One region of the Mixta mediterraneensis genome, then DNA from elsewhere that is predicted to be linked to it. Evidence: predicted binding sites of a transcription regulator. Region 1 holds the regulator's gene; each other region holds the start of a gene.

Region 1 (11,018 bases):
TTGCCAAAATGTGCAACTCATTGAAGCTTTGCCGTCCTGCGCTACCGCGATGGCCTGATGTGCCAAATTTCACTGCATGTTCCGGGTTCGCCACATCGGGCTTCAGGACATAATACTGTGATGTTAATTGTGCAACGTTAATCAAATCGCTCTGCTGGGCGGGCTGCCCGGCACGGGGGTGATTGGCCATTGGCGCTTCTCCCTGACGCTTCAGTTTAAATGGTGCCGCAAACTTTCTCTGTCAGTTCCTGTGGGAACTGCATCGACAGCATAATGTGTTCGACCATGCTGCTTTTGCGACCGGTATTAGTATTGGTGATCACCCAGTACGGCGTGCCAGGAACATGTTTTGGCTTCGTATGGGTGCCGTTCTGCAACAGCGTGTGCTCATCGCCTGCAAAGTATACGCGGGTGCGGCCTTGCAGTGAGGCGGTTGCCTCGGCAAACGCTTTCGTATCTAAACGATAGAGCGTTGACAAAATCAGCATAAAGCGGTTAACCGCGCGCTTCTGCTCCGCATATTCATCGGAAAGCATTAGTTCACGCATCGCACGCACGCGATCCTGCGGACGCAATTCGGCACGCACGGACTGTGCCTCTTTGCCTTCAGTATTCGCTGCGGTTTGCGCAGCTGCCGCAGTTTGACCGGCGGTGAACTTCAGCATGCGACGCAGAATATCCGATGCGCTTTCGCCAATATGTTGCGTGTGGCTGGCAATATAACGGTAGAGCTCTTCGTCAACTTCGATCGTTTTCATCTTATTCCGTACGGTTCTTACCCATGACAGAACCACCTGTTTCCTGAAAAGCCCTTAGCAAAATTTGGCGTTCCGAAATGTGAGCGGGTTCTAACATGAGGATTATAAAGTTAAATTCAGGCGGGCTGTTAGCGTTCAAACGGTTTATGGGCAAAAGTCAGAATATGTCCTAATGCCGCCGGAACCGGCGCGCCTAAAAAGGTGAATCCATGATAACCTAAGCTTAGGTCTCAAACTTAAGAACTTTGCCATGATTTTGAACGCCCGTCTGCAAACTGAACAATCAACTGCTGATTCCTTACCCGTCCTGCTTATTCACGGCCTTTTTGGTAGCCTCGACAATCTTGGCGTGCTGGCGCGGGGTTTAAAGGACGATCGCCCATTAATTCAGGTTGATGTCCGGAATCATGGCCTGTCACCGCGATCTGAAGAGATGAACTACGCTGTCATGGCGCAGGACATGTTCGACACGCTGGACGCCCATGACATTGATCGTGTGTCGGTTATCGGGCATTCGATGGGTGGCAAAATTGCCATGGCGCTGAGCGCGCTGGCTCCTGAACGTATTGAACAATTAGTCATGATTGACATCGCGCCGGTTGACTATCAAACCCGCCGCCATGATGACGTTTTTGCCGCTATCCGCGCGGTGAATAAAGCCGGCGTTACACGTCGTAGTGAAACCGCCAGGATAATGCGCAACGTGATTAATGAAGAGGGCGTGATTCAGTTCATTCTCAAATCATTTCATGACGGTAAATGGCGCTTCAACGTGCCGGTGCTGTGGGACAATTACGCGACCATTACTGGCTGGCAGGAGATCCCAGCGTGGCCGCATTCGGTTTTATTTATTCGCGGCGGTGATTCTGCCTATCTGGATAATCAATATCGCGACACATTATTAAAACAGTTTCCGGCAGCGCAGGCACATGTCATCAATGGCGCAGGACATTGGGTCCATGCCGAGAAGCCTGATGCTGTTTTGCGCAGCATCCGCCGTTTTTTTGCGCTTTAAAAGCAAATACCTGTCAGCAAAAGTTTAGGATTGGCGCACGCGGTTAGCGTGGAGTATGATGGCGCGCTAAAAATTTGCCGCCGATCATTTTTGTCGCGGTAAGCGCCAATAATTTATAATCTGCGCGGCCTGAGCTCGCGCCCATTCAGTTTCATTAAGCCATGGCAAAAGAACACACTGACCGCACCACGCTCGATCTGTTTGCTGAGGAGCGTCGACCCGGTCGCCCTAAAACCAGCCCGCTTTCGCGCGATGAACAACTGCGTATCAATAAACGCAATCAACTGAAACGTGACAAAGGGCGCGGGCTACGCCGTGTCGAACTGAAAATGAACCGTGAAGCCGTTGAGGCGCTGAATACCCTGGCGGAACAACGTAACCTCAGCCGCAGCGAACTGATCGAACAGATGTTGCTGGCACAACTCAAGCTGGACTGAAGCCAACAAAACGCACGCAGAAACAAATGTCGCGGCTTTACGAGTTCCGCGCTTTTGCCTCGTCTGCTATTATTCGCAGAAATGTGCTGCTTTAGCACACAACTCATCATCAGGATTTAAGAGGTTATTTTACCCATGGCAATCGTAGGCATCTTCTTTGGCAGCGATACCGGCAACACCGAAAACATTGCAAAAATGATCCAGAAACAGCTGGGTAAAGACGTTGCTGAAGTGCACGACATCGCAAAAAGCACCAAAGAAGATCTGGAAGCGTTTGACATCCTGCTGCTGGGCATCCCAACCTGGTATTATGGCGAAGCGCAGTGCGACTGGGATGACTTTTTCCCCACGCTGGAAGAGATCGATTTCAACGGTAAGCTGGTCGCCCTGTTTGGTTGTGGCGATCAGGAAGATTATGCAGAATATTTCTGTGATGCGATGGGCACCATTCGTGACATCATCGAACCGAACGGCGCTATCATTGTTGGGCACTGGCCAACCGAAGGCTATCACTTCGAAGCATCTAAGGGCCTGGCTGACGATAAAAACTTCCTCGGTCTGACTATCGACGAAGACCGTCAGCCAGAACTAACTAACGAACGCGTTGATAAATGGGTTAAGCAGATTTTTGACGAGCTTCAGCTCAAAGAAATTATCGAAGCGTAAAGCTTCTCTGACTCAATGTGGGCGCTGGCTCACATTGAGCCAAAGAAAATTCCTATAGAAATAATAGCCACATTTTTTTAACTTTCTTCGTTTAACCTGTAGAATACCCCTATCGGTCATCCGCTTATTTTTCTGGATAAGAAATGAGGCTGAACGAAATGTTAACAGAACCCTGCAGAAATTCCCCGGCTCGGTACATGCCTTACAGCTAACGGTGATTTCCCGCATTTCCCCTCGGTTTTCATTTCGCTGCTTCAGTTCTATAATGAGACGCAAATGAGAATGGGTGTAGATCGACATTCAAGGCCAAGCGCCACAAAAGTGATTAAAGTAACAGGACAAAATCCGCATGACTGACAACAATACCGCATTAAAGAAGGCTGGCCTGAAAGTCACGCTGCCCAGACTGAAAATTCTGGAAGTGCTTCAGGAACCTGAATGCCATCACGTCAGTGCGGAAGATCTATATAAACGCCTGATTGATATGGGCGAAGAGATTGGTTTAGCGACCGTTTACCGCGTTTTGAACCAGTTCGATGATGCGGGCATCGTGACGCGTCATAACTTTGAAGGCGGTAAATCTGTCTTTGAGCTGACGCAACAGCATCATCATGATCATCTGATCTGCCTGGACTGCGGCAAAGTCATCGAGTTCAGTGATGAGTCTATTGAGACCCGTCAACATGAAATCGCCACGCGCCACGGCATTAAATTAACGAACCACAGCCTGTATCTCTATGGTCACTGCTCGCTGGGTGACTGCCGTGAAGACGAAACGCTTCACGATAAATAAACGTGCCATGCAGCCCTATGAAAAAGCCGGTTTTAACCGGCTTTTTTTCTGTCTGAACGTCAGGCAACGAGCGTTTCCTGCAGGTAGCGCCAGCGCGGAATAGAAGTGCTGCAATCAAGGATTGCCAGTGAGATGCGGCTCTGATTTTTACCGTTCATCATTTGCAGTTCACGATACTGGATGGTGATTTCATTCATATGTTGCGAAATGATCACATGCTCGCTGGTAGCAATACGCATTCCCTCACGCTGCCCTTGCAGCTGATAAAATAGTTCTTCAACCTCATTTAAATTTAGCTGTTTTCCTTGTGGCGTTATCATGCAAAAATCAGGATGGAAATGGGAAAGTAAGAGCTGAAAGCTGTCATCAACTATTGCAGACCGGCTGAAAATACGTTCAATTAATTGATGTAAAACAACAACACTGTGTTTGGCTTCCTGGGCGATATCGGTCATTTATTTTCCTTTTAAAACCCGCATAGCAACGCTCTAAAGCGCATAGCCTACCTGAAAATCATCATTTCACATCCTGTAATAGATTAATTTTACTAAACTCGCATTTCTCACAATTTTGCCCAAAATGAGCAATTTCTGTATGTCAGCATAAACGGCTGCATTGACAAAAATTACAGCCATAAAAAAGGGCGATTATTCGCCCTTTTGTTTTTTTGTAATGTCAGCGATGAAAAACTTTAATCGCCAGTTTTTGCCCAGGTATCACGCAGCCCCACTGTGCGGTTAAACACCAGTTGAGAAGGTTTTGAGTAAGAGCTGTCAGCGCAGAAATAACCTTCACGCTCAAATTGATAGGGTGAAGTCGCTTCCACATTTTTCAAGCCTGGCTCGACAAAACCCTGTTTAATTTCCAGCGAATTTGGGTTGATGGTCGAAAGAAAATCCTCTGCAGCCGCCGGATTTGGCACACTAAACAGGCGATCATAAAGACGGAATTCTGCAGGCAGTGCGTGATCGACTGAAACCCAATGAATCACACCTTTAACTTTTCGACCGTCTGCAGGGTCTTTGCCCAGTGTATCTACATCACAGGTGCAATAGATGCAGGTAATCTTACCTTCTTCATCTTTTGCGACACGTTCCGCGCGAATGACGTAAGCATTACGCAGACGTACCTCTTTACCCAACACCAGACGCTTGTATTGCTTGTTCGCTTCCTCACGGAAGTCAGCACGATCAATCCAAATTTCACGGCTAAACGGCACTTCACGCGTGCCCATTTCCGCTTTATTTGGATGATTCGGCATACTGATGTTTTCGTTATGCCCTGCAGGCAGGTTTTCAATCACGACCTTCAGTGGATCCAGCACCGCCATTGCACGTGGCGCGTTCTCATTAAGATCGTCACGAATACAAGATTCAAGCGATGCCATCTCAACGATATTGTCTTGCTTAGTCACCCCGATGCGACGACAAAACTCACGAATGGATGCCGCGGTGTAACCACGACGACGCAGGCCCGAAACGGTCAGCATACGCGGATCGTCCCAGCTTTCTACGTGCTTTTCATTCACCAGCTGAGTCAGTTTACGCTTCGACATCACGGCATATTCCAGATTCAGACGCGAAAACTCGTATTGCCGTGGATGCACCGGAATCGTGATGTTATCCAGAACCCAGTCATAGAGGCGGCGATTGTCCTGGAACTCCAGCGTACACAGTGAATGGGTGATGCCTTCCAGCGCATCGGAAATACAGTGGGTAAAGTCATACATCGGATAGATGCACCACTTACTGCCGGTCTGATGGTGATCGGCAAATTTAATGCGATACAGCACCGGATCGCGCATCACGATAAAGCTTGACGCCATATCAATCCTGGCGCGCAGGCAGGCTTTACCTTCTTCAAATCCGCCGTTACGCATTTTCTCAAATAGCGCGAGGTTTTCTTCAATGCTGCGATCGCGATAAGGGCTGTCTTTGCCCGGCGCCGTCAACGTGCCGCGGTATTCGCGAATCTGTTCTGGCGTGAGTTCATCAACGTAAGCCAGACCTTTTTGGATGAGTTCAACCGCATAGTTATAAAGCTGATCGAAGTAGTCTGAGGAGTAACAAACCTTACCACTCCATTCAAAACCCAACCATTGCACGTCATGCTTAATAGATTCAACGAACTCCATATCTTCTTTGACCGGATTCGTGTCGTCAAAACGCAGATTGCATTGCCCTTGATAATCCTGGGCGATACCAAAGTTCAGGCAGATCGATTTAGCATGACCAATATGCAAATAACCATTTGGTTCTGGCGGAAAACGGGTGTGCACGCTGCTGTGCTTGCCGCTCGCTAAATCTTCGTCAATGATCTGACGAATAAAGTTAGTTGGGCGGGCTTCAGCCTCACTCATCACAAAATCCTCAATACGAATAGCGGGTGATTTGTACCACAAAGTAACGGAGTATGATCCACAAAGCGTCGAAGGGAAACAACCGTTTGTTAAGCGTTTAAATCAAAAAAGGCAGGAATCGCGTCCTGCCTTTGAGGTTATACCATGAAGTATTTAGCCTTTTACTTCATAGAGTCGGGTTTCGCCTGCAACAACGTGTCCGCTTGCCAGCAAATTCAGCCCGGCAAAGTCATCGCTATTACTCACTACAACCGGGCTTATCATTGAACGCGCATGCGCATTGAGGAACTCAAGGTCCATTTCCAGCACCGGCTGTCCGGCAACCACAGTGGCGCCCTCTTCTACCAGCCGCGTAAAACCTTTGCCTTCCAGCGCCACGGTATCCAGTCCCATATGCACAATAATTTCAACGCCGTTATCGGTTTCAAGGCAGAACGCATGATTGGTAGTGAAGATTTTCACAATCGTTCCGGCAATCGGCGCAACCACCATTTTACCGGTCGGCTGGATAGCCAGCCCTTCTCCAACGGCTTTACTGGCGAAAGCGTCATCCGGCACTGCATCCAGAGCAATAATTTCACCACTTACCGGGGCGACCAGCGCAGCAATGACCTGTTTCTCGCTGTTGAGTATGGCCTGTGGTTTGACCTCTGGCATTGCAGGGGCGCTAATGCTGCTCGCTGTGGCGGATACCGGACCTTTGGTTAGCACCCGTTTCATCGCAGACGCAATGCTTTCAGCTTGCGTTCCCACAATAATTTGCACGCTTTGTTTATTCAGTCGAATCACGCCAGAAGCGCCCAGCCGTTTAGCCACGCCTTCATTAATTTGCGCCGAATCTTTAACGTTCAGGCGTAAACGTGTAATACAGGCATCAATATTGGTCAGGTTGTCTGAACCGCCGATCGCACCAATATAGCGGCGCGCCAGAGATTCCGTAGCATTTTCACCCGCTTCTGTTTTATCTACGTTAACGTCATAACCATCCTTTTCATCACCGGTGACCGCCAGCTCACGGCCTGGTGTTAACAGATTGAATTTCTGGATAGTAAAACGGAATACCACATAGTAAAGGATGAAGAAGAGCAGGCCTTGTGGAATCAGCATGTACCAATGCGTTGCCAGTGGGTTACGCGTAGACAGAACCAGATCCACTAATCCGGCACTGAAACCAAAACCGGCAATCCAATGCATACTGGCAGCGATGAAAACTGAAATCCCGGTCAATACGGCATGAATGACATAAAGTACCGGCGCCACAAACATGAAAGAGAATTCCAGCGGCTCCGTAATGCCGGTAAAGAAAGAAGCAAAAGCCGCAGCCAGCATAATCCCACCGATTTTGGCGCGATTTTCGGGACGTGCGCAATGATAAATGGCCAGCGCAGCCCCTGGCAGACCAAACATCATAATAGGGAAGAAGCCAGCCTGATAGCGTCCGGTAATACCGACCGTTGCAGAGCCATCGGCCAGCGATTGCGCGCCACCAAGGAATTTCGGAATATCGTTAATGCCAGCCACGTCAAACCAGAACACCGAATTCAGGGCATGATGCAGGCCAACCGGAATCAATAAGCGGTTAAAGAAGGCGTAGACACCCGCGCCAACCGAACCCAGTTTCTGGATGTGTTCACCAAAATTAACCAGGCCGCCAAAAATAATGGGCCAGATATACATCAGAATGAACGCGACCAGGATCATCAGGAAAGAGACCAAAATCGGCACCAGCCGACGCCCGCTAAAAAAGGAGAGCGCTTTTGGCAGTTCTACGTGACTGAAGCGGTTATACACTTCTGCCGACAGGATACCGACAAGGATGCCGACAAACTGGTTATTGATTTTGCCAAACGCGGCGGGAACCTGCTCTACCGGCATTTTCTGTATCATAGCTACCGCAGCCGGTGAACAAAGCGTGGTTACCACCAGAAAACCGACAAAACCTGTCAATGCGGCTGCCCCGTCTTTGTCTTTTGACATGCCGTAAGCCACCCCAATGGCAAACAGCACAGACATATTTTCGATGATAGCAGCGCCAGATTTGATCAATAACGCCGCCAGCGCATTGCCTGCGCCCCAGCTGTCGGGATCAAGCCAGTAACCTACCCCCATTAAGATTGCTGCCGCTGGCAGGGTCGCTACCGGCACCATGAGCGCGCGGCCAACCTTTTGTAAATAACCTAACATTTGCCCTACCCCCTAGTGAGACACGCTTATTGCTTTGCTACCGCTTACTGTTTTTTTGTCAGCAGCAAAGATCGGTAATGCTATTTTTCTTTCCGCTGCGCAGTGTAATGACAATTTAATTCGCCCCACAAATTAAAACCGTCCCGTCTGTGATTTTTATCACCAAAAAACATCACTGCGTATGGCTTCGTATGGCTATCACGCCAAACTTATTTTATGCTACAAATTATCGAGACAAAGGATTACCATAGCGTTAACGCATAATCAGTTTAGGCTGATTATTAGCACAGCGGTATAGCGTTTATCCTTTCCAATTTTTAACTGAGGTGAAACATGAGACTGATTCCCCTGGCCACGCCAACCCAGGTTGGTAAGTGGGCTGCACGCCATATTGTTGACCGCATCAATACCTTCAAACCCAGCGCCGACCGCCCTTTTGTTCTCGGTTTGCCAACCGGCGGCACGCCGCTGGAAGCGTATAAACACCTTATTGAGATGCATAAAGCGGGCCAGGTTAGTTTCAAACACGTTGTCACTTTCAACATGGATGAATATGTTGGCTTACCGAAAGAACATCCCGAAAGCTACCATAGCTTTATGTATCGTAATTTTTTCGATCATATTGATATTCAACCAGAAAACATCAACCTTCTGAATGGTAACGCGCCAGACGTTGATGCAGAATGTCGCCAGTATGAAGAGAAAATTCGCGCACTGGGCAACATTCACCTGTTTATGGGCGGCGTCGGTAATGACGGTCATATCGCCTTTAACGAACCCGCATCATCTCTGGCTTCTCGCACGCGCATAAAAACGCTGACGCATGATACTCGCGTAGCAAATTCTCGCTTCTTTGATGGCGACATCGATCAGGTGCCAAAATATGCCCTGACCGTTGGCGTAGGAACGTTGCTGGAAGCCGAAGAAGTGATGATTCTGGTGACCGGCCACATCAAGTCACAGGCGCTGCAAGCCGCAGTTGAAGGCAACGTTAACCATATGTGGACTATCAGCTGCCTACAGTTGCATCCAAAAGCCGTCGTGGTGTGTGACGAACCCGCCACAATGGAACTGAAAGTGAAAACGGTTAAATATTTCCGCGAGATGGAAGCGGAAAATATGAAAGGTGTTTAATTGCAGATGTCTGCTGAGAATCGAATAACAGCAGACCCAGCCGGGAGAAGAAAGATGTACGCATTAGTTAGCGGTCGCATTTACAGCGGCCACGAAATTCTGGACAACCATGCCGTGGTTATTGCTGAGGGTAAAATTGAGCGCGTGTGCCCTTATGAAGCGCTACCCGCGGACATAGAAAAGCGCGATGTTTCAGGTGCCATCATCGCTCCCGGTTTTATCGATCTTCAACTCAACGGTTGCGGGGGTGTGCAGTTCAACGATGACATTAATGCGCTCACTATTGAAACACTGGAAATCATGCAGCGCGCCAATGAAAAATCAGGCTGCACCAGCTTCTTACCAACCTTAATCACCAGCAGCGATGAACTCATGAAGCGCGCGGTTGAAACCATGCGCAGCTATCTGAAGACCCATCAAAATCAGGCGCTGGGTTTGCATCTGGAAGGGCCGTGGTTAAGCACCGCCAAAAAAGGCACCCACAACCCTGCACTCATCCGCTTGCCCGATGCGCAGGTAGTTCAGTTCCTTTGTGAAAATGCTGACGTCATTACCAAAGTCACGCTGGCGCCGGAAAACGCCGGTCAGGATGTTATTCGCCAGTTGACTGAAGCGGGCATTATCGTCTCAGCAGGCCATTCAAATGCCACTTATGAAGAGGCCCGAACCGGTTTCGCCGCAGGCATTACATTCGCAACCCATCTGTATAATGCCATGCCCGCTTTCTCCGGACGTGAACCTGGCCTAATCGGTGCGCTGTTTGATTCGCCTGATGTATACTGCGGCATCATTGCGGATGGTCTGCACGTCCATTACGCTAACGTGCGCAATGCAAAACGCATCAAAGGCGACAAACTGGTACTCGTCACCGATGCCACCGCACCGGCTGGGGCAAATATCGATAAGTTCATTTTTGCCGGCAAAACAATATACTATCGTGACGGCCTGTGTGTAGATGAGAACGGTACGCTGAGCGGCTCTGCATTGACCATGATCGAAGCGGTACAAAACAGCATCGAACATGCTGGCATTGCCTTAGATGAAGCGCTGCGCATGGCGACACTTTATCCGGCACGAGCGATGGGTGTGGAAAAACGGTTAGGTACGATCGAAGCAGGAAAAATCGCAAACCTGACTGTGTTTACACGTGACTTTAAAATTATTAAGACGTTAGTCAACGGAGACGACGTCCTGAGCGAGTAAGCACTGAATGACTACTGGCGGCCAGACACAAATAGGAAATGTCGATCTTGTCAAGCAACTCAACAGCGCAGCCGTTTATCGGCTAATCGATCAACAAGGGCCGATTTCACGCATACAAATCGCTGAACTGAGCCAGCTTGCCCCCGCCAGCGTCACAAAAATTACCCGTCAGCTCATTGAGCGCGGCCTGATTAAAGAGGTGGACCAACAAGCGTCCACCGGCGGACGCCGCGCGATTTCCATCATTACTGAAACCCGCCATTTTCATACTATCGGCATTCGCCTGGGGCGTAACGATGCCACACTCACGCTGTTTGATCTGAGTGGTAAATCGCTGGCGCAGGAAGACTATGCATTGCCTGAACGCACCCAGGAAACGCTGGAGCATGCGCTCTTCAATACGATTACTGACTTTATGGCGCTTCATCAGCGTAAAATCCGCGAGCTGATTGCCATATCCGTGATTATT
Region 2 (11,018 bases), on a different contig from region 1:
TTTTACAATATTATGCCGGGGATGAAGATCATCCCCGTCAATAAATTTAGCGTTCATTGCATTCGCCAGCGCCATGCCGACGCTTGATTTACCGGTGCCGGAAACACCCATTACGATAATGCATTGTCCTGCCATCTCGGTTCTCCTTCATGCTCTTAGACTGCTGCTAACATGCCACCATCGACAAATAACAAATGGCCATTAACAAAATCAGAGGCTTTTGAAGAGAGGAAAACGGCTGCGCCAACCAGCTCTTCAGGATTGCCCCAGCGAGCCGCAGGGGTACGTTTGCACAGCCATTCGGTAAATTCATGGTTATCAACCAGTGCCTGCGTCATTGGCGTTTCGAAGTAACCCGGCGCGATACCATTTACCTGGATATTATGACGTGCCAGCTCAACGCACATGCCACGTGTCAGCATTTTCACTGCACCTTTCGCTGCCGCGTAAGGCGTAATGGTGTCGCGGCCTAGTTCACTTTGCATGGAACAAATATTGACGATTTTACCTTCTTTTCTTGCCACCATTCTTTTCGCTACGCATTGCGAAACCACAAATACGCCCGTTTGATTCGTAGCAATAATATCGTTCCATTCAGACAGCGGAAATTCTGTAAAGGGATAACGGCGCTGAATGCCTGCATTATTGAATAACACATCAATCGGTCCGATATTATCTTCAATCTGCGCGATGGCTTGTTCTACAGCGTGGGCATCGGCTACGTCAAACAATGCAATATGGGCAGTGAATCCCTCGTCACGTAATTTCATTACCGCATTTTCAGCGCGTTCGGCATTTGTGCCATTAATGATGATCTCGGCACCTTGCTGAGCTAAACCGTGCGCCATAACAAATCCAATGCCTTGCGCCGAACCGGTCAGCAAAATGCGTTTACCTTCCAGACTGAAAAGTGTATTCATCGAAAACCCGCTCTGTTTGCGAAATTGATAGCGCTATCTCACGATCTTACGCCTGCCAAAACTGTGACTGAGATCACTTTAAAAGATGTTACAAAAGTCAGTTACTTTTGCTGTGAGACATCACGTATTTTACGGTTAAATCACCGCCTAAAGCCGCTATCAGGGATTCTACAAATCTGCTTATCCAGACATACTGTGTAGATGGGATGGGTGCTCAACGGACATAATGAATGAAAATGCAACGCATCACGTTACACGATATTGCGACGCTGGCGGGAGTAACAAAAATGACGGTAAGCCGGTATTTACGTACGCCGGAAAAAGTTAAAGCTGAAACTGCTGCACGCATTGCCAGCGTTATTGAAGAAGTTGGCTACCAACCCGATGCGGACAACGCTGCAATGGTAAGTCATACTTTGCCGCGCATTGGTGTATTAATTCCCTCCTTTCATAATCAGATATTTGCTGACTTATTGGCTGGCATCGAATCTGTTACCTCTGAACAAGGCTTTCAGACGCTGGTCGTGAATTATGATTACGACAGTCAGCGTGAAGAGGAACAAATCGCGACCGTTTTGGCCTTCAACGTTAAAGCATTATTGTGAACTGAATCAGTGCATACCGTTCGCGCCGAAAAATACTTAAAAGCAGCCAATATTCCAGTGGCAGAAGTCATGGGTTTGAGCCAGACGCCAGGGCGAATCAACGTCGGGTTTGATAATTACCGCGCCGGTTTCGATATGACCAATATGCTGATTGGCAGCGGTAAACGAAGGGTTATTTATTTCGGATCGATGTCGGATATTCGCGATGAACAGCGTTACGCGGGTTATCAGGCTGCCATGGCCGCTGCTGCTTTATCGGAAGGTCGCATTGTGCCGAATAAAGTATCCTCGGTTTCAATCGGTACTGGCATGATGACGCTGGCACGACAAATGTACCCTGATATGGACGCTATCCTTTGTACTAACGACGACCTGGCGGTTGGCGTGTTACAGGAGTGCCGGGGAGCAGGCATTAGCGTGCCTGAAAAAATGGCGATTGCAGGTTTTCACGGTCTGGAAATTGGGCAAGTAACCACGCCAAAGCTGGCTAGCGTTATTACACCGCGCTTTGAAATGGGAAAGGTAGCCACAGAAATTCTGATTAAAAAGCTTCGCCGCCAGCCGACAATAGAGCAGGTCGATCTGCATTATCGTTTGTCGATGGGTGCCACGATTTAGCTTTCTGCAACTTCATGAATAGTCAGGAAGATCACGCCTTAGGTAACACAGTTTAGTAACACGCTTTGACGTGATGCTGGTCACAAAAAAATGCTCAGGATTGCCTTTAATAAGAGTCATCTGCGGAATGCAACTGTTATGAGGATTGCTGATGACTTCTACCCCTTCACAAACTGTTTTATTAATTGCACCTGTTGTCGAGTCGTTGTCAGAAAAGCTCGCCGCCCATTTTGAAGTTCATCGGCTTTATGAACAGGCTGAACCTTTGGCCTGGCTTGGTAAGCACGGCAGTTCAGTTCGCGCAGTCGTGACACGCGGCGATGTCGGTGTCAGTAATGCAGTGCTAGAACTGCTGCCTGCACTAGGGTTAATCGCAATTTTTGGCGTTGGCACGGATGGCGTCGATCTAAACTTTACTCGCCAGCACAACATCGCCGTCACCATTACCTCAGGGGTATTAACCAGTGATGTTGCAGATATGGCGTTGGGCCTGATATTAAGTGGCGCACGCAATTTAGTCGCAGGCGATAAGTTTGTGCGAGAAGGGCAATGGCTTAACCACTCTCCGACATTGGGCAACCGGGTCAGTGGTAAACGTATTGGTATTGTTGGTATGGGCAATATTGGCCGCGCTATCGCTAAACGTGCCGTGGCGTTTGATATGGCGGTAAGTTACGTTAGCCGAAGCGCCAAACCGGACCTGCCTTATGTGTGCCGGGATGATCTCATTTCCCTGGCACAAGACAGTGATTTCCTGGTTATTGCTGCTTCGGGGGGTGATGATACTCGCCGGCTGATTGACGCCGCTGTTTTATCGGCGATGCCGCAACATGCATGGCTGATTAATATTGCACGTGGATCTTTAGTTGACGAACAAGCGTTAATCGCTGCGTTACAAAGTAACGCAATTGCCGGTGCTGCAATGGATGTTTATGAGGCTGAGCCGCACGTTCCCGCTGAATTAATCGCCCTTGAGAATGTGGTGTTACAACCCCATGTCGGCAGCGCAACGCATGAAACCCGACAGAAAATGCGTGACGTAGTCTTTGCGAATGTCGACGCCTTTTTTAAGCAGCAAACCTTACCTAACGCAATTTAACCTTCCCTTATCAGCCTAAACGATGTGCTTCTGGCCATCGTTAAGGCCACGTATTGCATGAAATAGAGGGCATAACATGAACAATAAGATACCCGGAACGCGCTGGATGCGTGTAATAGCCCCGATTTTGATCACCTGTATTATCTCGTTTATGGATCGCGTCAATATCAGTTTTGCCTTACCTGGCGGGATGGAGCAGGATCTCGCTATTACCAGCCAGATGGCGGGTATTGCTAGTGGCATCTTCTTTATTGGGTATCTTTTTTTACAGGTGCCAGGTGGACGCATTGCGGTTAATGGTAGCGGTAAACGCTTCATTGCCTGGTCATTAATCGCGTGGATGGTGGTGTCGATCGCCACTGGCTTTGTTACTAATCACTATCAGCTGCTGGCGCTACGTTTTGTGCTGGGGATTTCCGAAGGCGGAATGCTGCCAGTGGTGTTAACGATGGTCAGCAACTGGTTCCCGGAAAAAGAACTCGGTCGTGCCAACGCGTTTGTTATGATGTTTGCACCGCTTGGTGGGATGTTAACCGCACCGATCTCCGGCATGATCATTAATATGGCTGACTGGCGCTGGCTATTTATCATTGAAGGTTTACTGTCCGCAGCGGTGTTACTGGTATGGTGGTTAGTGATCAGCGATCGACCTGAAGATGCCCGTTGGCTGCCCCAGCGTGAGCGGGAGTATCTGGTTCGAGAGCTAAGCCGTGAACGCCATGCTCGTCTGTCTAAACAGCCAGTTAGCAAAGCGCCTCTCAAAGATGTGTTTCGTAATAAAGGCTTAATGAAATTAGTCGCACTGAATTTCTTCTATCAGACCGGTGATTACGGCTACACCTTGTGGTTACCCAGCATTTTAAAAAACCTGACCGGTGCAAATATGGCAAATGTGGGGTTACTGGCGATATTACCGTTTATCGCCACGATGATCGGCATTTACCTTATCTCGCTATTTAGCGATCGCACTGGTAAGCGTCGTCTGTGGGTGATGATTTCATTATTTTGTTTTGCTGCCGCACTATTGGCATCGGTAATATTGCGCGATCATATGGTGGCAGCTTATATCGCGTTAGTGATATGTGGATTTTTCCTTAAGGCGGCAACCAGCCCATTTTGGTCAATTCCTGGCCGTATTGCATCACCGGAAGTAGCCGGTAGCGCACGTGGCGTGATCAACGGGTTAGGCAATCTGGGTGGATTTTGTGGCCCTTACCTGGTGGGGATAATGATCTATCTTTACGGACAAAACGTGGCGGTCTGCGCTTTAGCCGCTTCGTTAGTCATTGCCGGACTGATCAGTATCTCTCTGCCGGCTTCTTGTGACTTGCATGAATCATCTCAGCGTGAAAAGCAGGGTCGGCATCAACCGCATCAGGTCTGATTGAGATAGCAGAAATTGCCGGTATTACGCATTTTTATTCGTACTAAGCGAGGATCTTTTAGGTTTGAGGTAAAAGGCCCCGGCTTTCGCCTGGGCCTCTGACCGCCATGTACACGCTGCGTATCTGACGCTGCCGAACGTCGGTCATTTAAAAACGGCAATGATACTGTTGGTCACGAAGCAGGGGGATAGGGCTGCTGGCAGGATGAAGATTCCCGCGTGTTTCGGCGATGTATTGCCGGATTAGATCGCCGAGTAATCGCCTGTACCGTCTGGCCATGGCGTTAACAAATCGAAACCGTTTTCTGTTACTGCCACGGTATGTTCCCACTGTGCGGAAAGTGAGCGATCTTTTGCCACTACCGTCCAGCCATCTGAAAGCAAACTGGTTCCGGCTTTACCGGCATTGATCATCGGTTCGATGGTGAAAATCATACCCGCTTTAAGCGGCATCCCTTCTCCAGGCGAGCCATAATGCAGAATTTGTGGATCGTCGTGATAGATTTCGCCAACACCGTGACCACAATATTCCCGGACTACGGAAAAACCTGCATTTTCAGCCACGCGCTGAATAGCTGCGCCTATATCGCCTAACGTGGCGCCAGGACGCACGGTTTTAATGCCTGCGATCATGGATTGATAAGTGATTTCAACCAGACGTTTTGCGCGTACAGAAGGTTGCCCAACAAAATACATCCGGCTGGTATCGCCATACCAACCGTCCTTAATGACTGCGACGTCGATGTTAACAATATCGCCCTCCTTCAGTTTTTTCGCTGCCGGTATGCCATGGCAAACGACGTGATTAACTGAAATACAGCTTGTCCGGGTATAACCGTGATAACCAATATTGGCAGGTGTAACGTTTAGTTCATTAACGATGAAATCGTGACAGATGTCGTCAAGCTCTTCCGTTGTGACGCCGGGCCGAACGTGCGGAGCGATCATTGCCAACACCTGAGCCGCGGCATGTCCGGCGGCTCGAGCCAGTTCGATTTCCTGCATGGTATGAATTCTTACCGAACTCATTATTCATTTCCTTGTGAAATAGAATTGTCGTGAACAATCAGGTTACGAATATCTGACCCGCCGTTCAGCTCAACACGAATAAGCTTTTGTGCCAGCTCATGCTGGTTAAGCTGCGGATATAATTCAGCCAACATGCCCAGCTTTAACCAATGTTCAGCCTGAGAATTAATGGAGCGGCTCATTGCCTGACTGGCGATGCGCAGATTTTCATGCATCAGATCGGAAATTTTTACGATACCCATATCAATCCTATATAAAACGCATATGTTTTATATATTGTCACAGGGGCAGAAAAAGTTCAAAAGCAACAGGCGACAAGCCACTTAAATAACCGTCCTAACCATTAAGGCAAACATAGTAGGGTGGGGAAGTCTGAGACGTTATCTGGAAAAACCGGGTATAACTACGTGGTTAATTTATTTCGGTAATAAAAGAACGATGGATTCAGTCATGTACTGAATTTCGTAGGCAAAAAATCGTTCGGAAAAAGTTTAATTTTCAGTAGCATAAAGTCAGGCGAACAAAAAATTCATGGATTACCCGGCACGTTGAAATCAGTACCAAAGCGGATGTCGTTAATCTCTGAATAATTTAATGGAAGTAATCTATCAATCGCGTGATGACACGCAAACGGTTTAACCGATCAATAGACTGTTTTAAATAAAAAAGCGCCTTTTTACCGGCGCTTTTTTAGTCATGTCTGTCAGAACGTCATAGTCAGACCGGCATAATATGCCCGACCCGGTTCGTTATAGGTTGAAGCGCCTTCAGCTTCACGATAAACACGTTTGTCTAACAGATTACTGATACCGGCGTTAGCCCGCAGATTTTTGGTGATGTCGTAATTGAAGTTCAGGCCAAGAACAGAATAGGCACCCACTTCTTTTGTCGATAATGAATTCGCTTCAGTACGGGATTCGGCGTGTTCACGTGGCTTCTGACGACCATACATTGTCCAGTTCAGGTTACTGGAAAAGTTCTGCGTAACCTGCCAGTCCAGCATAGTATTGATGGTATATTCAGGAATGATGGAAAGCGGATTGCCGGTATCTTTATCTTTCGACTGAAGCATGTAGGTTGCGTTGGTGCGCCATTCCAGCACGTCACGGATAACCGGAATGGTCATATTTCCTTCGAAACCTTCAACTACCGCTTTGCCGCCGTTGCTCCATTGCAGAATATTATTACCATTCGAGGCGTAACCTAGCACTTCGGTGCCCGCAACAATTTTATTTTTATAATCATTGCGGAACCAGGTAATACCGGCGACGTAGCCATCATTAGCAAATTCAATGCCTAATTCCTTATTAACACTGACTTCCGGGTCGAGATCTTTATTACCCAACAGATAGCAACTACCGGAGACAATGCCGACTGGACATCCGTTGCCACGCGTTGAAAGTAGATAACCTTCAGTAGACTGATAAAGGTTAGGGGCCTTGAACGCACGAGCGATACCGGCTTTCACGGTGAAATAATCGCCTAAACCTTGCGAGATATTCAGGCTTGGGCTCCAGTTAGCACCAAAGCTGTCGTGATAATCGAAACGCAATCCGGGAATAATTTCCGTGTTGTCGGTGGCGGCAATATTGTCTTCAAAATAAAGTGAGCTGATGGTGGCAGAGTGGGTGCTGCTACGCGAAGAACCATCACCGCTAACATCGCCGATAACCACGCCGGAGGCATTCGTTGCCTGCATGGATGCCGGATCGTCTAGTTCATCACGATTCCACTCAGCACCAAGCGTAACGGTTTGATCACGCAGGAATTCTAATGGGAAACTTACCTCACCGCCTGCACGATAACTTTCAAAACGGCTGGTGGAGTAAGTATTGCTGTTGATGCGACCCTCTCCGCTACCTGTTGTACCTTCCAGCAAGCGCGTGTTGTTTGTTTTTTCATAATTGAAGGTCAGTTTCGACTGGCCCCAGTCCCAGATTCCGTTATGCGCCAGGCCATAACTCTGGCGATAAAGACGGTTGGTTTCATCGCCTTCAAGTGATTCAATCAGCGCATTTCCTGCGCCATTACTGTATTGCGTATCACCGGCGTAAATGTTGCCCTGACGGCTATAGCCATAAGTAAAATCAATGACTTGTAATGGATTGATTTTCCAGGAAATCACACTATTTATATCTTTATTACGTACGCCTTCCCGACCCGCAGCCGCTGACCCATTTTCTGCCGTGTTGATGTTGAAAGCATCAGCATCGGTTTTATTAATGTTGCCATATAAACGCATAGTTAACGCTTCGCCCGCTAACGGACCACTCAGATTAAAGTTAGCGCGTTTAGTCGCACCTTCCTTGTCATCCTCTGGCTGGTTCGTATAAAGCGATAACGATCCATGCCAGTCATTCGTCGGACGTTTAGTAATAATATTCACTACGCCGCCTGCCGCACCAGAACCGTAGCGTGCCGCAGCAGGACCGCGAATAACTTCGATACGTTCAACCATCTCCGGCGGAACCCAGTTGCTGTCGCCGCGCGAATCGCGCTCACCACGCCAGCTATAACGCACCGAATTACGTGAAGTCGCAGGTACGCCATCAATCAGAATTAGAGTGTTTTCCGGACCCATGCCACGAATATCGATCTGGCGATTATTACCGCGGCTACCGTTGGCCGTATTGCCGGTGAGATTGACGCCAGGCATTTTACGAATGATGTCTGAGAGGTCATTAACAGGAGGACTTTTCTCAATATCCTGCGCCGTAATCGTTGAAACACCCGGCTGCTGTTTTAGTTCCTGTTCAGCGGTGACTAACATGGTTTCATCATCAGCCAGCTTTTCAGTTTCTTCTTCATTAGCACCGTAAGCAGAAGTACTTAACAGTCCAGCCAGCAAAAGCGCGACGGGACGCTTTTGGACACGTATAGTTACATTCACTTGAGAAAACTCCCTGTTTAATTAACGTTTGTAAGCAAATGCATATGATAATGATAATGCTTATCATTGTATATACGATTGGGAAACTTTTACCTACGTCAACCGTGAGTCGGTGAATGAGTAAAAACCCTGCATAATGTGATGATTTTTTTGGATAAACTATGTAAGTGAATAGAGTAAAATGGGTGTGAACAGGTCATTGTGACGGCAGACCTGCTCATGCTGGAGCCTACAGTTTGATGTTGGTGAAATGTGTTTCCTGAATCGTTAAATTTTCTGTAACTGGCTACTTAAAAAAGGGATGTTCAATACAGTGTTAACTTCACTGCGCGTGATGCGCCTAACGGCATATTTAAACAAGTATCGCGTTAAATGATTTGCAGACTACACGGTTTAGGGGCGGAATTTTTTTCGGCACGCGATTTATGACGCACCGCACGTTCCAGCTTATTAGCGTTAAATATAGTCAGCAATGTCGCCAGGAAAATTATGGGTTATGCACTGGAAGGTAGCGATCGCGTATATAATTATTAGTGCAGATGCGTGAAGCACCGGAACGTTATTAAACATATTTGCAAGGATTCTCAGGCGTGAAAGCTGTATCTCACGGCAGCATCGTTTTGAAGATAGAAAAATTTTTGCTTAATGAAGCATCAATGATGCGTCTGACGGAATAATGCTAAAGAATTCAGCGATGTTTCTTTTCCCTGCATAAAACCCTTTTATATTAACCTGTTATATTCTGTTTTTAGAGCGTTTGGTAACGCATGGTTTTCTACACGCATATTATTAATTTAGCATGTAAAAATTTTCTAACAGCAGAAAGCGCTGAACATAATACCGTTGCGCTCATACCGGAAAAACGGCTGAGTGTCAGCGGGTGATCACGGATAGAATGCGGGCTACGTAGCGTATTATTTATGATATGCGCAACAGGATAAAACAGCGCGGCGCCCTGGATAAGCGCCGCGATAAAATTTAAATCATAAAATCGTCCAGTGAACCGCCCGCTTCCAGTGCTTTCTTGATGGGAGAAGGCGTGCGGCCCTGGCCGGTCCAGAATTTAGTTTCACCATTTTCGTCAGTATATTGATATTTAGCGGGACGTGGTGCTCTTTTGGTTTTAGTTTTCCCTTCAACCGAAACCAACCGGGATAAATCGGCAATATCGATGCCATCGTTTAACAGCATTTCTTTATATTTTGCGAGCTTATCGGCTTTTTCTCGTTCAGACGCAAGCGCCGCTTCTTCTTCTTCGCGACGTTCAGCGATCACCACCGAAAGCTTCTCAAGCATTTCATTTAGCGTATCAATATCAACGTCACGGGCCTGAACACGTAATGTACGTAGGTTATTCAACGCTTTTAACGCATCACTCATTGATTAATCCTTAAATTTAAAACGAATATACATAAAGCACGTCAGTTTACGGAAAATAGGTTGAGAAGGAAATATGTAGAAGGGGTGAAATGTGTTATTTGCTACGCCAGGCACAAATGTGATTTTTAAGCATTAGCATAAAAAGGCAAGATTTTAAAAATATGGCTCGCTGTAGTGCCGTTTAAATTATCGCCATATGGACAAAATATATTTTACCGCTTAAGACAGAACGGCAAAACTCCATACGAATGGTATACAGAAAATAACGCCACGCGGCCAGTAAACATGCAGTGCAACCTGTAGTTCTGCGTATGGGTGCTGCCGTAGTATCCATAAAATATGGACAGATTGTGCCACTAGCCCAGTGAGACAAGTAGAATGGTGCAATATTCATCTATTACCGCTAACCGAATCCTCACTGGTATCATGCCTGCTTTAAATAATGTGCGGACGGCTCAAAAATAATCAGCACGGTCTCAAATTTTAAAAAGTTAATAACGGTTTGTAATGAATGTTTATTTTTCCGGGAAAATTTTTTCTGGCTTATTTGAAATAGCGTTAACCCGAAGGGGTTATCTCTATAAATGCCTGCCTTGTTGAACGCCAGCAACGCTTCCACACATACAAATGCAAAGCTGGTGTGTGCTGTTTCTCACCGGTTTGCGCAGCGTTGTATATTCGTATTTAAGTAAAACCAGCAAAATCTTGTCGCTATCTTAATACCATTAAAACAATTTTCACGCTCCTGGTTTCAAAAAACACCTTAATTTGAAAAAAATCCTTCTTTATCAATCAGTTTTTGTCCATTAAGGTTTCGAGAAATTTTTCATGGGTTGTTAACAAATTCTTGCAATGATAATGACAATGCGTATATTTCTCATTTGCTTTACAAATAACATCACGCCAGCGCACTGAGGCACTCAGGGAAGGCATCTCTGAATAAATCAAGAAGCAGGGGGGCATATCAGGTTCTTCCGGCAGAAAGCGTGGCCGTGAACAGTGGCAGAAAATCAAAAATATAAATGAGGAACTACCGATGTCTTTCGATGTTAAGTGCGTCAGGGAAACTGCTGTGCACACGGCTGCGCTTGTG
Region 3 (11,018 bases), on a different contig from region 1:
GCATTCAGGCCAGCGCTAACTTCATGGCGTCCCAGGCTTTTTGCCGCTCGGGTATCGAAGCCGTAAGTATCAACGTTGTAATCAGAGTAGACCGTTTTATATGCGCTAGCGCTTGATGGCATGTAAGTGTTGTCATGCGCCTGGGTTTGTTGCCAGTAAACGCGGGTCTGCAAACTGTCGATAAAATCATTATACGGCGTGTATTCATCGGCCAGACTGATACCCCAGCGACGGGTATCGCTCTGCTGCTGTGCGGTGCCGTAAAGCGTATTACCGGTGCTGTCCCAACTGTCGTAATGGGTGTGATTAGTTTTGTGGTAGTAATCGAAGGTTGCGCTGAGCTTGTGCTCATCATTAGGTTGCCAGATGCCAGAAGTCATAAAGGCATCGGAATGCCAGTTAGCCGGATAAGCATCCAGCACGCCGCTGTTGTTCCTGGTTTCCTGGCCATCGCGACGGCTGTAAACAAAAATACCTCGCAGTTCTTCATCGCCCGCTGCGGCGGTAATGCCGTTGTGCCAGCTGCGACTGGAGGAGTCGTAATCGCTCTGGTAACCAAAGTAGGTTTCTTTGCCCGGATTGAGATAGTCATCAGGCGTTTTATTGCGGAAAGAGACATTACCGCCAATGGAAGTGTTTGGCTGCTCAACAGACGTTGCGCCCTTCTCAATATCAACGCGCCCAAACAGGTAAGGATCAATATAATCACGTCCGATACCAAAGGTATTTAAACCCGCACGGCTAACATAACTTCGTCCGGTAGCTTCTGGCAGCGGAATGCCATCTACATCCAACCCAACACGGTTGCTTTCCAGACCACGAATGTTGTATCCGGTATAACCGGCGCGGTCAAAGCCACTTTTGCCAGCCGACGATCCCCCGCTGGCACCGGTAGCGCTGATTAGCGGCTCATAACGCATAATTGAACCAAAGTCGTTAGCACCGCGCCGTTGCAGTTCTGCCGCGCTAATCGTGGTTTTACTGCCCGCCTGTTTTTCGGTTGCCGGCGCGGTGACGGTCATCACCGGTTCGCTGGTAGCGCTTTTGCTGCTGGAGAGCGCCAATACCGTATTATCAGTGCTGGCGGCATATCCACAGGCGGTATGTATAGCAGAAGCGATCAGCGCTATTTTGTACAGACGCTGTTGTGTTGATCCCTGAAAGAGTGATGACATGAGTGCGAATTACCTGATTAATAGTTAGTATCCGCTCACTTCCTTGCTGACAGTATGAAACTATGGCTTTGTACAATAACGCCATAAAAATATTGAACTTATTTTAGGTCTGAATTGTTTGCCGGGAATCTAATGCAATTGGTAATCATTATCAATAGTATTTGCATTAAGATGTATCTTAGGCAGCACATTTTGTTAAACTTTGTCATCTACGAATAACCCATCCATTTGAGGAGGTAACTGACATGACGCCTAAACCCGCTATTGAAATTCACTATTGCACGCAATGTAACTGGCTGCTGCGCTCAGCATGGATGGCGCAGGAACTGTTACATACCTTTGCCGGGGATCTCGCCGCAGTCACGCTTAAGCCCGGCACTGGCGGGATATTTGAAATTAAGGTGGATGGTTTTTTGTTGTGGGAACGCAAACGCGATGGAGGATTCCCCGATGCGTCAGCGTTGAAACAGCGGGTACGTGATTATTGTTTCCCTGAACGTTCACTGGGGCATGTCGATAAGAAAAAATCCGACACGCAATAAACTCCAGAAAAATAATCAGCTTTTGGCGATTTTCTCTGCGGCTTCATTAAGTGCAGCGATAATCACCTGCAAGGTATGATCAGAGATCCCTTCCTGCGACAGGCGACCATTTAACGCGAGTTTCATGTTATGTATCGCCTGTTCCACATCTGGAATGCTGCGATTATTCACCAAAATAGCCAGCGACGATAATCGATCGATCAGGTTAGCCACATGTTCGCGGTTCTTTACCAGCAGGTCGCGCCCGGCATCGTTCAGCGAATAGGCTTTACGTGACGCCTGCGCATCGATCACGCGAATGGCATCCATCTCTTCCAGCAGCGTTAAATTGGGGTAAATAATGCCAGGGCTGGGCGAATACTCCCCTTTCGACAGCTCTTCAACCGATTTGATCAGTTCATAGCCATGCGCAGTATTCTGCGCAAGAAAGTGCAGCATTAACAAACGAATATCACTGGCATCCAGCATTTTTTCCCGACGTTTGCGACGTCCACCACAAGCACCTGAACGAGATGAAGGGTCGTTGTGACATGAAAATGCCGAATCCTGTTTCATTGCCTGCCTGGGGATGGAAAAAGTGGAGGTTGATAGTAGTCTGCCGCCTGGCAAAATTCAACACAGGCGGCGCGGGTAACTTACTTCTGATGCCAGTAGGCGACCGCCCGCACATAAGCCGGGTCGATACCGCGACGCACAGTGAAATAGTCGCTCAGGGTTTTTACGAACTCGCCTTCACCGGTCAGCCAGATAAAATACTCATCCTGCGGAATCGAAATTTTGTCGAGCGCGGCAATCAGCGAACCCAGATTGTCGCTTTGCATGGTGCCATTGCCAAGCCAGTTGGCGTTCACGCCCGTCAGATCCGGTAGATAATCGCGTCCCGTTTCTTCACTGGTGTAGGCAAACAGATGTAACTCTTCAACCTGAACAGCTTCTTTGCGGCGTTTAAATGCCGGTAAACCCGTTTCATCACAAACATAGAGCTGGAAAGCGTAATCGGTTGGTACAACCAGTGAGCCGCGCGGCCCGCCCATAATCAGGGTATCGCCAATTTTTGCCTGGGTCGCCCAGTCGCTGGCGACACCGCTTTCGTGGATATAGAAGTCGAGCGTGAGTGAAGACTCACCATCAAATTGCAGCGGCGTGTAATCACGCGCCGGTGGACGTACGCCCTCTTTCCATACAACCCCGTCATCGGTCATCTGTGGCAGCGCTAAAGCCCCGCTGCCTGCTTCCGGAAAAAATACTTTGATGTGATCGTCAAATCCCGGCGAATTGAAACCGGCCAGATCGCTACCGCTAAAAACGATGCGCCAGAAATGGTCGGCGACTTTGGTTTTGCTCGCCACCGTAATATGACGAAAACGCAATTCGTTGCGTACACGCTGCGGCGCACGGCTTAGGCTTTTGTTGTTTCGCAAAAATATTCTCCTGTCATGCGAGGCACACGCATCCGCATGCCGCTGCGACTGGTGATACCAGGAGGTTTCACCCGCTATTTAACAAATAAAAATCATTCTCATCTAAAGGCGTTCAAGATAGCTATGATATATCTTAACCACAATGACAAAAAATGCGATCGTTGCGGATTAAGATATATTTTAACCGTCAGCAGGCTGCAGTAAAACTGCCAGGCACAGGCATTGAGTACGAAGGTTAAGTGAGATGCAGGCAGTGAGGCATGCTATGGAATGAGAGATCGCCAGCAACGGTAAAACCGACCTGGCGTTTCCGATCGCGCAACGTTAAGCCAGTAGCAACAGGAGAAAAGAAAATTTAAAAGGTGAGCCGTCGCGTTAACTTTTTGATTCAGAAGTTATTGCCACGAAAACCTGGCGTAGCCGGATTGTCCTGGCTGTGCTGAGGTAACTGACCATCGCCCAGAATTTCATGCTGCGTTGCCTGAGAGTGTGGATGCAGCCCGGCTGGCGGACTGAATGGCTCTGCCATCTGTGCCGCAGTAAGAGCCGGAATAGCAGACAGCGCTGTAATAAGGAACAACATTGAGAGTCGCATCATTTCGTCTTTGTCATTTTTAGCCAGAAATGGCCTGAAGTGCAGATAAATATCCAGCCCTGACGGGAAATTGCCCGATGAATGCGCAACGTCAGGGTTTCGGAAGAGAATTTTACGCCGGACAGGGCTATTTTTTTATAAAATCGTGCGGTTAGTCACGGTTTACCGCACAAATAGTGCGGTCAGTCTTTGGTTACCGGGACGGAGAAAACGCCGACTAACCAGTCAGGTGTTGAGGCTTTGAAATCTAAACGCAGCAGATCTTTCCCCGAACGACGGGCCACGCCGAGCGCCGGCAGGTGCAGATAATAAATATCCGCGATAAAACGCGTCAGCTGTTCCGGTGTGCCGCTCCAGTGAATCATGGCGTACAAGCCGCGCGTTGCGGTCCAGTTTAACTGCTGCGAACTCAGCTTTTCCGCGTATTGACTTTCCAGCGCCTGGAACAGGCTAACATGCTGCTGTTCGGCGGAAGAGTTACCGGGGCTGTAGTGAAAACCCAGCCATCCGCGTTCGACATGTTGCCCGGCAAAGCGAACAAATTGCCGGGCCTGATCGGCGACACGATGCTCGCTGTCGTGAACGTAATCACCAAACTTACACTCCCACTCCGCTACTTCTCCACACATCTGCAGATCGTCCTTGCGTTCGATCAGCTCTGCGCGTTCAAGCGGTGAGCACGCCGGGATGCGGCCGTGAAAATATTTCACCGGCAGCTCGGGAATACGACGAAACACGCCAGGCGTTACCGCGAAATGGCTTTTAAAAACGCGGGTGAAGTTCTGCTGATTATCAAATCCAAAACGCACCGCAATATCGATCAGCGGCATGCGCGTGAGACGCAGCGCCATGGCTGACATTGTCAGACGCCGTTTGCGGGTATACGCCGCCAGTGTTTGTCCGGTCATCTCTTTGAACATGCGCTGCATATGCCATTTGGAGTAGCCGGATTTCAGGGTAATCAGATCGATGTTGAGCTCGTCGGTCAGATTCGCCTCTATCCAGTCCACCAAATCGTTGATGTACTGTTTCTTAAGAGTCAGGCTAAGCATGGTAGTTTATGTCGAAATGAGTTGAATTGAGAAATTCGTCACAAAAGCATAACAAAAACTTATAACGAACGTAAGGAAGGGTAAAGAAACTGTAGGGAAATGGAGGGGAAAACCGCATTAATTGCTTAGGGTACTAATTAAAAGGCTGGCACAGCCAGCCTTTCAGCAGAACACTTTGTTTAATGACTCCGCATACCGGCCGCCGTCATCATCATACGAAAGAGTGATGCCACCACACCAAGTGCCAGCACGCTTGCGCCGTAGATGATCACCAGCCACATGATGCGTTTCCACCATGGCGCTTTCGTTTCATTATGGGTTTTCATGCTGCTGACCTCGGTTTGCATATCAATGGTATCCTTCGTCTGCTTTGATTTTTCCGCGGAACACGTAATAACTCCAGAAGGTGTAACCGAGGATCATCGGAATGATCAGCAGGCTACCTACCAGCATAAATGCCTGACTTTGCGGTGGCGCGGCAGCCGCCCAAATGGAGATCGATGGCGGAATAATGTTTGGCCAGATGCTGATGCCCAGGCCAGAAAAGCCGAGGAATACCAGCGCCAGCGTTAACAGGAACGGTGAGTAGTGCGCTTCACGCCTGATGGCACGCACAATACCCCATGAACATACCAGCACCAGTACCGGAACCGGCAGGAACCAGAACAGGTTTGGCCGGCTGAACCAGCGATGAGCAATGTCGGCGTGTGAGAATGGTGTCCACAAACTGATGATGCCCACGATCGCTAAAAGCGCAATCAGCAACGGCGTTGCCAGCGCAGACATCTTACGATGCAGTTCGTTCTCGGTTTTCATAATCAGCCAGGTACAGCCCAGCAGCGCATAGGCTACCACCAGACCCACGCCGCAGAACAGCGGGAACGGTGCCAGCCAGTCCAGCGCCGAGCCCGCAAAAGCACGACCTTCAACCGGAATGCCGTTCAGCATGGCACCCACTGCGACACCCTGACTGAACGTTGCCAGCAGCGAACCGGCGAGAAAAGATTTATCCCAGAACGGACGGTGCTCTTCTGTTGCCTTGAAGCGAAACTCAAACGCGACGCCACGGAAAATCAGACCGATTAACATCGCCGTCAAGGGGATCGACAGCGCATCAGCAATCACTGAATACGCCAACGGAAACGCACCATACAGGCCCGCACCGCCCAGCACCAGCCAGGTTTCGTTACCATCCCAGACGGGTGCAACGGTGTTAACCATCATGTCGCGCTCAACCGGATCTTTGTTGAACGGGAACAGAATGCCAATACCCAGGTCGAATCCATCCATTACGATATACATCAGGGTGGCAAAGACGATAATCGTGAACCAGATAATAGAGAAATCGATCATCTTAGCGGTCTCCTTCCTTATGCGTTGCCGCTGACAATGGACGCGCTGGCGTTTTCTTCTGGCCAGGACCACCGTGCTCAACAACATGACCTTCGCCGGTAACCGGACCCTGCTTGATCAAGCGCATCATATAGTGATAACCAACGCCAAACACCGAGCAGTACACCACGATAAACGCCAGCAGGCTGATGCTCATATGCAGATCGCCATGCGCGGAGACCGCATCAATGGTGCGCTGCACGCCGTAAACTACCCAGGGTTGACGGCCAATTTCCGTGGTAAACCAACCCGCCAGAATCGCCAACAGGCCCGCCGGCCCCATCAACAGCGCAAACCACAGGAACGGACGAGATTCATACAGGCGGCCTTTAAAACGCAGCCACAGGCTGACCACGCCAAGCGTAATCATCAACATGCCCAGCGCCACCATCACGCGGAACGACCAGAAAATGACCGTGGAGTTTGGACGATCCTCTTTTGGGAACGACTTCAGCGCCGGAACCTGTTTATCCAGGCTGTGCGTCAAAATCAGGCTACCGAGATAGGGAACTTCCAGCGCGTATTTAGTGCGTTCTTCTTTCATATCAGGAATACCAAACAGGATCAGCTGTGTCGCTTCGCCCGGAGGGTTTTCCCAGTGGCCTTCAATCGCAGCAATTTTTGCTGGTTGATGCTCAAGCGTGTTCAAACCGTGCGCATCGCCAATCATCGCCTGAATCGGCGAGACAATCAGCGCCATCCACAGCGCCATTGAGAACATTTTACGAATCGCCGGATTGTCATTGCCTTTCAGCAAATGCCAGGCTGCCGAAGAGCCGACAAAGAAGGCGCTGGCAAGGAATGCGGCGGTTGACATATGTAGCAGTCGGTATGGGAAAGACGGGTTAAAAATAATTTTTAGCCAGTCCTGCGGCACGACAATACCGTTCTGAATGATGTAGCCCTGTGGCGTGTGCATCCAGCTGTTTGAGGCCAGAATCCAGAACGTGGAAATAATGGTTCCCAGCGCAACCATGCAAGTAGCAAAAAAGTGCAGGCCCGAACCGACGCGGTTCCAGCCAAACAACATCACCCCGAGGAAGCCCGCTTCAAGGAAGAATGCCGTTAATACCTCATAGGTTAATAATGGACCGGTAATACTGCCTGCAAACTGCGAGAAACCACTCCAGTTAGTTCCGAACTGATACGCCATCACCAAACCGGATACCACGCCCATGCCGAAATTCACGGCAAAGACTTTGGACCAGAAATGATAGAGATCGCGATAGGTCTGATTACGGGATTTCAGCCACATACCTTCGAGCACCGCCAGGAAGCTGGCCAGGCCGATGGTGATGGCGGGAAAGATAATATGAAAGGAAACAGTAAATGCGAACTGTATCCTGGCCAGATGAAAGGCATCTAATCCAAACATTGCTTACCTCTTTGCCACATAGAACACCATATATTTACTTATAGTTAACAAATTAAGTACAACGTTAATATTTACGTTGCGCTTAATTAAATTTCCGCCGCGAATTTAAAACATTTCGCAGCAGGGAAACAGAAACAATCGGGTGAGTAAAAACTATAACAGTCTTTTTTGATTTCGGTCATTGTTTTTAACAGGAAAAATCTATTTAAAAAGACGATTTAAACGTTAACTTCAACGCCTTTATGTGACACGCATGTTATATTTTGTGGTAATAAAAACCACTCTCCGCTAAGCGAAGCCCGGCAGTGAAATCCGCATCAATGCGCTGTTTTTACATGCTTTTATGATTAAAACCTTACCTTCATAAGCACTTTAAAGAGCTCATCACTCATACAATAATCTTATTTTTTAATGCGTTAGGCCCATTTTTATTTCAACCTGACATTTAAGCTATTTTTTCAGCCTTAAGGTTAATTTACTGGCTTTATAAATATGTGCGAACCTCCTTAGTTCATAACGCCTGCGCTGGCAAATATTGTTAATAAATTGAGTGCCATTTTGCGCACCAATTAACAGTTTTGTTTGTAAAGAAATTTATTAGGTCTCAGAGACTTCCTCGCCAGAAAAATAGCCGGTGAATAATTTATCCGGACGATCACGTTATTTTCACGTACCGTTACGTTATCGCGCTACGCCTCTGGCTGCCTCACCTGGCACGCTGTGCTTTGTTTAAGCAGCACTGCCTCCTGTTAATCCGGATTATCTACGTCAGCAACTATGTCCTTGTGCTGGTGCTGGTGCTGGTGCTGGTGCTGGTGCTGGTGCTGGTGCTGGTGCTGAAAAATAACATCAGTTTCAGGATGCTGATGGGAGAAAAAATTTGCCGGGCGGCCGAAACCAGGAGTTTATACGTCAAGACAGGAGTAATTTGTCCAAATATCAGTAAATAACCGGGGTCAGACACCCTGCTACTGATAGAATGCATGACAGGACAGCAACTGGTTTCACTGACAAACTACCATGGTTGACTGCTGAATTTTATAGCGAACTTCGTACTCTCCAGCCAGTAGCCGTCTGATTTTTCGGGGCTCGAACTACAATAATTGCTCCCAATGCGTGAATCGGTTAACAAGATGGTTGGGACCTGGGTCAATGCCTGAACTGCCCATGTCGCATCAAATTTGTTAGCCAGAGCCAGAAATTCATACAAACGAGTAAATCTGACAGCGTATTACTGGTTCACTTAATTTCCATCAACGCGGGTTAAGGAGTCTTTATGGCACGTCTGACAGCAAAAGATTTTCCGCAGGAACTGCTTGAACTCTACGATTACTACGCCCACGGCAACATCAGTAAACGCGAATTCATTTCTATGGCGAGCAAGCTGGCGATAGGTGGCATGACCGGCGCTACGCTGCTCGGTATGATGAGCCCAAATTACGCCCTGGCTACGCAGGTTGAATTCACGGATCCCGCTATCAAAGCGGAATATATTCACTACCCTTCGCCGCAGGGCCATGGCGAGGTGCGCGGCTATCTGGTGAAACCGACTGTTGCCAGAGGCAACATACCTGCGGTGGTCGTAGTGCATGAGAACCGTGGTCTGAATCCATATATAGAAGACGTGGCGCGCCGGGTGGCGAAAGCGGGTTATATCGCGCTGGCCCCAGATGGATTGAGTTCAATGGGAGGGTATCCCGGCAATGACGATGAAGGCCGGGAGATGCAGGCGCGCGTTGATCCCATCAGGCTGATGAATGACTTTTTCGCTGCAGTTGATTTCTTAATGCACCATAAAGCAGGAAGCGGAAAAGTCGGCATCACCGGATTTTGCTACGGTGGCGGGGTAGCGAATGCCGCAGCGGTTGCCTTCCCGGATTTAACCTGCGCCGTACCTTTTTACGGACGCCAGCCCAGCGCCGGGGACGTTCCCTCGATTAAGGCGCCCCTGCTGCTGCATTATGCCGGGCTGGATAAAAATATTAATGCCGGTTGGCCGACGTATGAAGCGGCACTGAAGCAGAATAATAAGATCTATGAAGCGTATATTTATCCGGGCGTGAACCACGGTTTTCATAATGATTCAACGCCGCGCTACGACAAAGCGGCTGCGGAATTAGCCTGGCGCCGGACGCTGGCGTGGTTTGAAAAATATTTACATTAAACGGGGGTAGATGTGCGCTGCGAAGACAGCGCACATCGCCTTTAAGCCCGATAAAAATTCAGTGCATCGCGGTTAATTTCTATCCCCAGTCCCGGCCCTTCTGGGATCTGTACCCAGCCTTGCTGATGAGTAATCGGAGCCTGCAGGATCGCCTGGCGAATCGGATGCTCGGTCTGATCAAACTCCAGCAACGGCTGCGTTGGCGAAAGCGAGGTGGGCGTATGCGTTGGCACCATCGCCATCCATTGTAGCGATGCGGCGATACCAATGCCGCTGCCCCAGACGTGTGGATTGGTACGTACGCCAAATGCCAGCGCCATATCCGAGATCTTTTTGCATTCTGATAAACCGCCGGCTGCACAAATATCTGGCTGGATAATATCCATCGCATGCGTTGCCAGCACATCACGAAATCCCAGGCGGGTGAACTCGCACTCCCCGCCCGCAACGGGAATGCTCAGCGCCGCTTTTACCGCACGATAACCAGCCAAATCTTCTGGTGGCACCGGCTCTTCGAACCAGCCAATGTCCAGTTCTTCAACTTTACGGCCCAGCTGAATCGCGGCAACCGTATCATAGGCATGGTTAGCATCAATCATCAGCGCCACTTCCGGCCCGATGGTTTCGCGAATCGCGCGTGTCACCGCCACATCCTGCGCCACGCCAAAGCCGACTTTGAGCTTCATCGCCCTGAAGCCCTGCTCTACATATTCCGCCGCTTCTTCGCACAGGTAACTCAGCGGATCGCCGCTGTCACGACGATACAATCCCGTGGCATAAGCCTGTACTTCCGTACGCATTGCTCCGCCCAGCAGTTGATAAGCCGGAACATTAAAATATTTGCCGCGAATATCCCATAATGCAATATCAATGCCACTCAGGCCCTGAACCAGCAACCCTTTCTGACCATGATCGCGCAGCCGTGCGTACAATTCCTGCCAGAGAAACTCACTGCGTAACGGATCGTTGCCAGTCAGCATCGCACCGAGCTCTTCTACCACCGCTCGCGTCAGGCGCGCCGGACCATAACATTCGCCCCAGCCGATAATGCCTTCGTCGGTGACGATCTCAACCAGCATCGCCGTGCGGGTATCGTAGCGGGCGCGTGAATAAGAAAACGGTGTACTCAGCTTTGCTGACAATAAATGGGTATTAACTTCGGTAATTTTCATGCTTTTTTCCTGTTAGCAGGATGCATCCAGCATTTCACGCATAACGCGACCATCAAGATCGCTGCCCGAAATCCCCAGTAAATGTGCGATGGTGGCGGCCGGATCGACCATACGATAGGGGCCGCGTTGC

Evidence for each region. The regulator Fur, encoded in region 1, represses iron uptake genes when iron is present. The targets are predictions, from matches to a motif close to ATAATAATGAGAACNACTATCAA.
Region 2: a site for Fur is predicted at 8,590-8,612, ahead of QRY16_RS12180 (TonB-dependent siderophore receptor). Genes of this name have one in related genera too.
Region 3: a site for Fur is predicted at 1,314-1,336, ahead of QRY16_RS14665 (TonB-dependent receptor domain-containing protein). Genes of this name have one in related genera too.

The regions. Positions count from the first base shown of each region.
Region 1 covers NZ_JASUAZ010000008.1:37,320-48,337, reverse strand. Annotated here, with positions in the region: gene pgm (phosphoglucomutase (alpha-D-glucose-1,6-bisphosphate-dependent)) at 1-190, opposite strand, end outside; gene seqA (replication initiation negative regulator SeqA) at 216-758, opposite strand; gene ybfF (esterase) at 1,009-1,773, shown strand; gene ybfE (LexA regulated protein) at 1,935-2,210, shown strand; gene fldA (flavodoxin FldA) at 2,346-2,876, shown strand; gene fur (ferric iron uptake transcriptional regulator) at 3,226-3,669, shown strand; gene QRY16_RS07545 (hypothetical protein) at 3,729-4,124, opposite strand; gene glnS (glutamine--tRNA ligase) at 4,361-6,028, opposite strand; gene nagE (N-acetylglucosamine-specific PTS transporter subunit IIBC) at 6,182-8,212, opposite strand; gene nagB (glucosamine-6-phosphate deaminase) at 8,546-9,346, shown strand; gene nagA (N-acetylglucosamine-6-phosphate deacetylase) at 9,401-10,549, shown strand; gene nagC (DNA-binding transcriptional regulator NagC) at 10,557-11,018, shown strand, end outside.
Region 2 covers NZ_JASUAZ010000017.1:54,021-65,038, reverse strand. Annotated here, with positions in the region: gene QRY16_RS12215 (gluconokinase) at 1-135, opposite strand, end outside; gene idnO (gluconate 5-dehydrogenase) at 156-920, opposite strand; partial or broken gene QRY16_RS12205 (LacI family DNA-binding transcriptional regulator) at 1,151-2,143, shown strand; gene QRY16_RS12200 (2-hydroxyacid dehydrogenase) at 2,295-3,242, shown strand; gene QRY16_RS12195 (MFS transporter) at 3,319-4,626, shown strand; gene map (type I methionyl aminopeptidase) at 4,870-5,655, opposite strand; gene QRY16_RS12185 (ParD-like family protein) at 5,655-5,897, opposite strand; gene QRY16_RS12180 (TonB-dependent siderophore receptor) at 6,359-8,533, opposite strand; gene QRY16_RS12175 (H-NS family histone-like protein) at 9,524-9,925, opposite strand; gene fhuE (ferric-rhodotorulic acid/ferric-coprogen receptor FhuE) at 10,962-11,018, shown strand, end outside.
Region 3 covers NZ_JASUAZ010000025.1:34,056-45,073, reverse strand. Annotated here, with positions in the region: gene QRY16_RS14665 (TonB-dependent receptor domain-containing protein) at 1-1,175, opposite strand, end outside; gene QRY16_RS14660 (Rdx family protein) at 1,421-1,717, shown strand; gene QRY16_RS14655 (PadR family transcriptional regulator) at 1,733-2,272, opposite strand; gene QRY16_RS14650 (siderophore-interacting protein) at 2,353-3,138, opposite strand; gene QRY16_RS14645 (hypothetical protein) at 3,527-3,736, opposite strand; gene QRY16_RS14640 (helix-turn-helix domain-containing protein) at 3,916-4,785, opposite strand; gene QRY16_RS14635 (DUF2474 domain-containing protein) at 4,965-5,132, opposite strand; gene cydB (cytochrome d ubiquinol oxidase subunit II) at 5,134-6,138, opposite strand; gene QRY16_RS14625 (cytochrome ubiquinol oxidase subunit I) at 6,140-7,552, opposite strand; gene QRY16_RS14620 (hypothetical protein) at 8,338-8,502, shown strand; gene yghX (YghX family hydrolase) at 8,829-9,716, shown strand; gene QRY16_RS14605 (mandelate racemase/muconate lactonizing enzyme family protein) at 9,758-10,888, opposite strand; gene QRY16_RS14600 (alkaline phosphatase family protein) at 10,901-11,018, opposite strand, start outside.